2 regions of the Exiguobacterium sp. s141 genome follow, and region 2 is predicted to be linked to the other one. Evidence: a T-box and tRNA genes for the amino acid it is inferred to sense, from the RefSeq annotation. Region 2 holds a T-box; the other holds one or more tRNA genes.

Region 1 (3,413 bases), on a different contig from region 2:
GGCGACGACGATGAAGCTGTCGAACGGGTTCACGGTGCTCGGTCCGAGCGTGATGACGATTCTATTATTGATTGTGAGTTTTGGATTGTTGGCGATGTCGTTCCGCACCTTACCGGCCGGGACGGGGTACGCCGTCTTTACCGGCATCGGAGCCGTCGGAACGGTCATCGTCGGGGCGCTCTTGTTCGACGAGGCGCTCACCGGGATGAAGCTCGTCTTTATCATCACGCTTCTGATCGGTGTGGTCGGACTGAAACAAGTGACGGGAGGTGAGTCGGCATGAGTTGGGTATTTTTGATTGGTGCGGGTCTTGCTGAGATGATGGCCGTCTTTTGGATGGGTAAATCAAAAGGCTATCAGATTGTTAAATGGTCGATCTTGTCGGTCGGAACATTTGCCTTAAGCTTTTATTTGTTGTCGCGTTCGCTCGAGACGCTCCCGCTCGGATTGGCGTATTCGATTTGGGTCGGGATTGGGGCGGCTGGCGGGGTCGTGCTCGGCATGCTGTACTTGAACGAATCCCGGGACCGGTGGCGTATCTTCTTCTTATTGCTTATTATCGGAAGCGTCATCGGATTGAAAGTTGTCGCATGATCAGGATTAGCTTCGAATAAAAACGGGAATTGAATAGTTCAGACTGTGAAAGAAAGGGGCGGGGACGATGAGTCATATCAAACTGCAATCCGAGCGTCTACGACTCGAACCTTACACGATTGCTGATTTTTATTTCGTGAAATCGCTACTCCAAGATCCGCGCGTGATGCGTTTTATTAGCCCGGACGGAAAGCCATATACGGATGAACAGACGATCGAGTGGTTCGAGCGCCAGTTGGCCCGCTATCAGACGGGTCGTCAAACCGGGTTGCTTAAATTGATGTCGCATGAAAATGACGAGCCGATCGGTCATGCCGGCACGTTGCTCCATGAACTCGACGGCACGATTGAACTTGAAGTCGGATATTGGTTGGCGCCGAAGCATTGGCATATGGGCTACGGACGTGAGGCGGCGGCTCGTCTTATGCGTCATGCGTTCGAAGAAGGTGAGAAAGAGATCATTTCCTTGATTCATCCGGATAACGTCCCATCGCAACGAGTCGCGAAAGCGAACGGATTGCATTGGGACCGTGACACTGAATATCAAGGCATGCTCGTCTCAGTATATGCCGGTGATTTAGAGCGGTTATGCCGCCATATGAAACGGGAAAAAATGACGCGTTAAAAAAAGTAAAAAAGTTTTAAAAAACAGTTGCCAAGGCATTAGTTTCTTGATATATTAATAGTGTCCTTAAGAGAGGACACGACCTGATTCTGTAGCTCAGCTGGGAGAGCGCTACCTTGACAGGGTAGAGGTCGCTGGTTCGAGCCCAGTCAGAATCACTTGGGTGCCAAACCCGATGCGAAACCCATAGGAACGTGGGTTTCCGCGACGCCACTTCTTGCGAGAAGTGGCTTTTTTTTGTTTTTCTTTCAATTGACAGTCTACATAAACAGTTGGTATATTCCTCTCATTACATACAGAAACGGGGAATATTACAATGGCCTTAACCGGAACAATCGTCAACGCGGCGTTGATTGTGATTGGCACATTACTTGGACTTTTATTTCACCGCATCCCCGAACGAATGAAAGAGACGGTCACCGCAGCCATCGGTCTCGCCGTCGTCTTGCTGGGGATTCAAATGGGGATGAAGAGTGAGAACTTTTTAATCGTCATCGGCAGTCTCGTCATCGGGGCGGCGCTCGGTGAATGGTGGAAGCTTGATGAGAAGTTGAACGAGGTCGGCTATCAATTGGAACGCCGACTCGGCGGTAAGAGCAAGTCGAGTATCGCCGAAGGCTTCATCACGGCGACGCTCATCTTCGTCATCGGGGCGATGGCCGTCATCGGCGCACTCGACAGTGGATTGCGCGGGGACCATGATGTCCTCTATACAAAAGGATTGATTGACGGCTTCACGGCACTCGTCCTTAGCTCGACGCTAGGGATTGGGGTCATGTTCTCGGCCGTCCCGGTTCTCTTATACCAAGGAGCAATCGCCTTGCTCGCCATCCAAATCATGAAGTTTATCCCGGAATCGCTCATGGATGACTTTATTTTAGAAATGACAGCGACCGGCGGCGTCATGATCGTCGCGATCGGTTTAAATTTGGTCGGCATCACTCGGATTCGCGTCGCGAATCTATTGCCGGGGATTTTGATGGTCGCGGTCATCGTCTCGATTTTACATATCGTCCAATAAAAAATCCGAGAGACGCGATGCGTTTCTCGGATTTTTTCAATTCTTCGGTTGTTCGACTTCTTCTCTCGCACTTTCGCGAAGGGCAGAAGCCATGACGTCTGCTAAATCGCGCGAGCGAAGCACACCGACACCCCGATCGGTCGGACCGTCCGGCGCGGCCACATCTGCGATCAAGTCGTTCGTCGGCCGTGTCTCATGGAGGAGAAGCTCAGCTGATCCTTTCATCGCTTGGGCGACGATTTGACGGGCCGTCGTTTCGTCAAATCCTGCTTCCGTCAAGACCGGTGTCATCGACCCGACAATCTCGTAAAAGAAAGCGGGGCTGCAACCGGCGGCGGCCATAAAGGCCGACATCGTCTTCGCATCAGTCACAGCTGTACGACCAACACGCTCAAACAAAGCCGTCGCCTTTTCACGGACCGTATCATCGGTCTCGGGTCCGAACCAGAGCCCGGTCATCCCGTTTTGATAAGCCACTGGCGTATTCGGCATCGCGCAGACGGCAGGGAGACCTGACGCCTCTTCAATTTCGCTCGGTTCGATATGAGCCGCTACGGAAACGAGGAGCGGTGTGGTCCACGTCTTCGAGCTTACATATGGAAGCACTCCGTCCGGTTGCATCGCAAGGACGACGATGTCATACGCGTTGACATCCTCTTCGTCGACGATTTGCACGCCGAGCTCAGTGTGAAGTTCTGTAAGACGTGTCCGGTCACTCCGGTTCGTCATCGTGATTTGTTCAGGAGACAGGCCTGAGGCTAACCATCCGCGGACGAGTGACTCGCTCATCGATCCTGCTCCTACCATTAAAATATTCATAATCGTCACCTCTTCATATAGATTCGGTCGTGTACATGTTGCCTATCATAACAAATGATACGTCAAATAGCGCCTCTCGTGCTCAAATTGTAAAACAAAGGAAAAACGTGACACCGTCTTGTCACTGGATTGTCGCAGACGTCACGGATGACAAGTCGAACCGGTCGAGCTATCATGGCAGTAATCAATCAGGAGGCGATGAAACGTGAAACGAGTGTTAGTCCGGGGGATTCAAGGGTATCAACGCTTCATTTCTCCGTTGAAACCACCGACGTGTCGGTTTTATCCGAGTTGTTCGCATTATGGGATCGAGGCGATCGAGAAACATGGTGCACTCAAAGGTGGTTATTTGAC
Region 2 (3,413 bases):
CGATATGCCGATCGTGGCGTATAACGTGAGCGGAGAGTACGCCATGGTCAAAGCGGCTGCTTTGAACGACTGGGTCGATGAACAACGGATCGTCATGGAGACGATGGTCGGCTTCAAACGGGCCGGTGCGGACCTCATCGTCACGTATTTCGCAAAAGACGTCTGTCGCTATTTGGAAGGAGACTATTCATGACCTACAAACAAACACGCTCAGAAGCGGCGTTCGAACAAGCACGTCCGCTCATGCCGGGCGGGGTGAACAGCCCGGTCCGTGCCTATAAATCAGTCGGCATGACGCCAATCTTCGCTGAACGCGGTGAAGGATCACGCGTCTACGACATCGATGGCAACGAATATATCGATTACGTCCTCTCATGGGGACCACTCATCCTCGGCCACCGTGACCAGGTCGTCACGAAGGCGATTCAAGAGCAAGCCGAGAAAGGCTGGACGTTCGGGACGCCGACCGAGCTTGAGACGAAAATGGCCGAGCTCGTCATCGAGCGCGTCCCATCGATCGAGATGGTGCGCATGGTCAACTCGGGTACGGAAGCGACGATGGCGGCACTTCGCCTCGCACGCGGCTACACGGGCAAGACGAAAATCTTGAAGTTCGAAGGCTGCTACCACGGTCACGGCGACTCGCTCCTCATCAAGGCCGGTTCGGGCGTCGCGACGCTCGGTCTCCCGGACTCACCGGGCGTGCCGAAAGACTTGGCGAGCCAGACGCTCACGGTGCCGTACAACGACTTGGATGCCCTCCGCGTCGCGTTCGAGAAGTTCGGCGACGACATCGCTGGGGTCATCGTCGAACCGGCGGCCGGCAACATGGGCTTCGTGCCACCGCAACCTGGATTCCTTGAAGGACTCCGCGAGATCACGGAACAATACGGCGCGCTCCTCATCTTTGACGAGGTCATGACCGGGTTCCGGGTCGGCTACAACTGTGCCCAAGGTTACTTCGGCGTGACGCCGGATTTGACGTGCCTCGGAAAAGTCATCGGCGGCGGCCTTCCGGTCGGTGCCTATGGCGGGAAACGCGAGATCATGGAAAAAATCGCGCCGCAAGGACCGATTTACCAGGCGGGGACGCTCTCGGGGAACCCGCTCGCGATGATCGCCGGCTACACGACGCTGTCGCAACTCAAGCCTGAGCACTACGCCGAGTTCGAACGCAAAGCGGACCGTCTCGCCGAAGGCTACACGAAAGCGGCCGAAAAGTATAACATCCCGCACGACACAAACCGGGCCGGATCGATGTTCGGATTCTTCTTCACGAACGAGAAAGTAACGAACTTCGAGAAGGCGAAGACGGCGAACCTCGACTTGTTCCGCGCTTACTATCAGAAGATGGCGGCGCGCGGCGTGTTCTTGCCACCGTCACAGTTCGAAGGCTTATTCCTCTCGACCGTGCACACGGACGAAGACATCGACTTGACGCTCGCAGCGGTCGACGCGACGTTCAAAGAGCTGCAACAAGAGTTTTCATTGTAATCTTGACGGAAACATCTTCTGTCGCTACAATTGTTTAACAGATACGATTAAAAGCTACGATGAGGAATAGTACGCAATCGACATCCTTTTTCAGAGACGCGGCCACTTGGTGCGAGGCCGCGAAGGATGGTGCGGAAGTCGCCTCGGAGCTGACCTTTTGAACGAAGTAGGAAGGTCCGGTCCATCGACCGTTATTCGATTTTGAGGGCGCCACCTGTTGGCGAACTAAGGTGGTACCGCGGAAGATACGGCTTCTTTCGTCCTTAGCGTTAAGGACGAGAGTAGCCGTTTTTTTGTCCACATTATTAGAGGAGGTTGGGCATATGGCCAACGAGACAAACGAAATCACCATGCCGACGAAGTACGATCCAAGTGCGACGGAAGCGAAATGGTATGACTACTGGTTAGAGAACGACGTATTCAAAGCAGACGAGGACGATTCAAAACAGCCGTACACGATCGTCATCCCGCCACCGAACGTAACAGGGAAACTTCACCTCGGACACGCATGGGACACGACGCTCCAAGACTTATTGACGCGCCTCAAGCGTATGCAAGGCTATGACGTCCTCTGGCTCCCAGGGATGGATCACGCCGGTATCGCGACGCAAGCGAAAGTCGAACAGAAACTCCGTGAAGACGGCATCATGCGTTACGACCTCGGACGCGAGAAGTTCCTCGAGAAGACGTGGGAATGGAAAGACGAGTACGCGGACACAATCCGTGCCCAGTGGTCAAAACTTGGTCTCGGTCTCGACTACTCACGTGAGCGTTTCACGCTCGACGAAGGACTCTCGAAAGCGGTCCAAGAAGTATTCGTCCGTCTCTATGAGAAGGGCTTGATTTACCGTGGCGAGTATATCGTCAACTGGGACCCGGCGCAAAAGACAGCCGTCTCGGATATCGAAGTTATCTATCAAGAAGTCGAAGGCGCATTCTACCACATGAAGTATCCGCTCGCTGACGGCTCAGGCCACATCGAGATCGCGACGACGCGTCCAGAGACGATGCTCGGCGATACGGCCGTTGCCGTCAACCCGAAAGATGAGCGTTACGCGCACCTCGTCGGCAAGACGATCATGCTTCCGGTCATGAACCGTGAGATCCCGATCGTTGCCGACGACTACGTCGACATGGAGTTCGGTACAGGTTGCGTCAAGATCACACCGGCGCACGACCCGAACGACTTTGAGATCGGGAACCGCCACGAGCTCCCGCGCATCCTCGTCATGGATGAAGGCGGCAAGATGAACGAGAACGCCGGCAAGTACGAAGGGCTCGACCGCTTCGAATGCCGCAAGCAACTCGTGAAAGATTTGGAAGCGGACGGCACGCTCGTCAAGATCGAGCCGCACACGCACTCGGTCGGCCACTCGGAACGTTCAGGCGCAGTCATCGAGCCGTATCTTTCGAAACAGTGGTTCGTCGACATGGAGCCGCTCGCGAAAGCAGCGCTCGAAGCTCAAGGACATGACGATACGAAAGTCAACTTCGTCCCAGAGCGGTTCGAAGGCACATACCTCCGTTGGATGGAGAACATCCGCGATTGGTGTATCAGCCGTCAACTCTGGTGGGGCCACCGCATCCCGGCTTGGTACCACAACGAGACAGGAGAGATCTATGTAGGGAAAGAAGCACCGGTTGACAGTGAGAACTGGCACCAAGACGAAGACGTGCTCGACACATGGTTCTCGTCAGCGCTCTGGCCGTTCTCGACGATGGGCTGGCCGGACACGGACTCAGCAGACTTCAAACGTTACTTCCCGACGAGCGCGCTCGTCACGGGTTACGACATCATCTTCTTCTGGGTATCGCGCATGATCTTCCAATCGCTCGAGTTCACTGGGAAGCAGCCGTTCAACGACGTGCTCATCCACGGTCTCATCCGCGACTCGGAAGGCCGCAAAATGTCGAAATCG

What was found. The T-box of region 2 lies ahead of KNP74_RS05640 (valine--tRNA ligase). A T-box ahead of a tRNA ligase gene usually reads a tRNA of that ligase, here a tRNA-Val.
Region 1: it has a tRNA-Val gene. The T-box ahead of KNP74_RS05640 (valine--tRNA ligase) is inferred to sense a tRNA for this amino acid. The anticodon was not compared.

What each region holds. Positions count from the first base shown of each region.
Region 1 covers NZ_JACSLJ010000004.1:125,509-128,921, reverse strand. The annotation lists gene KNP74_RS10660 (DMT family transporter) at 1-283, shown strand, start outside; gene KNP74_RS10655 (DMT family transporter) at 280-594, shown strand; gene KNP74_RS10650 (GNAT family N-acetyltransferase) at 662-1,219, shown strand; tRNA gene KNP74_RS10645 (tRNA-Val) at 1,305-1,377, shown strand; gene KNP74_RS10640 (DUF554 domain-containing protein) at 1,536-2,240, shown strand; gene KNP74_RS10635 (pyrroline-5-carboxylate reductase family protein) at 2,277-3,059, opposite strand; gene yidD (membrane protein insertion efficiency factor YidD) at 3,265-3,413, shown strand, end outside.
Region 2 covers NZ_JACSLJ010000002.1:217,326-220,738, forward strand. The annotation lists gene hemB (porphobilinogen synthase) at 1-193, shown strand, start outside; gene hemL (glutamate-1-semialdehyde 2,1-aminomutase) at 190-1,494, shown strand; T-box leader at 1,542-1,762, shown strand; gene KNP74_RS05640 (valine--tRNA ligase) at 1,818-3,413, shown strand, end outside.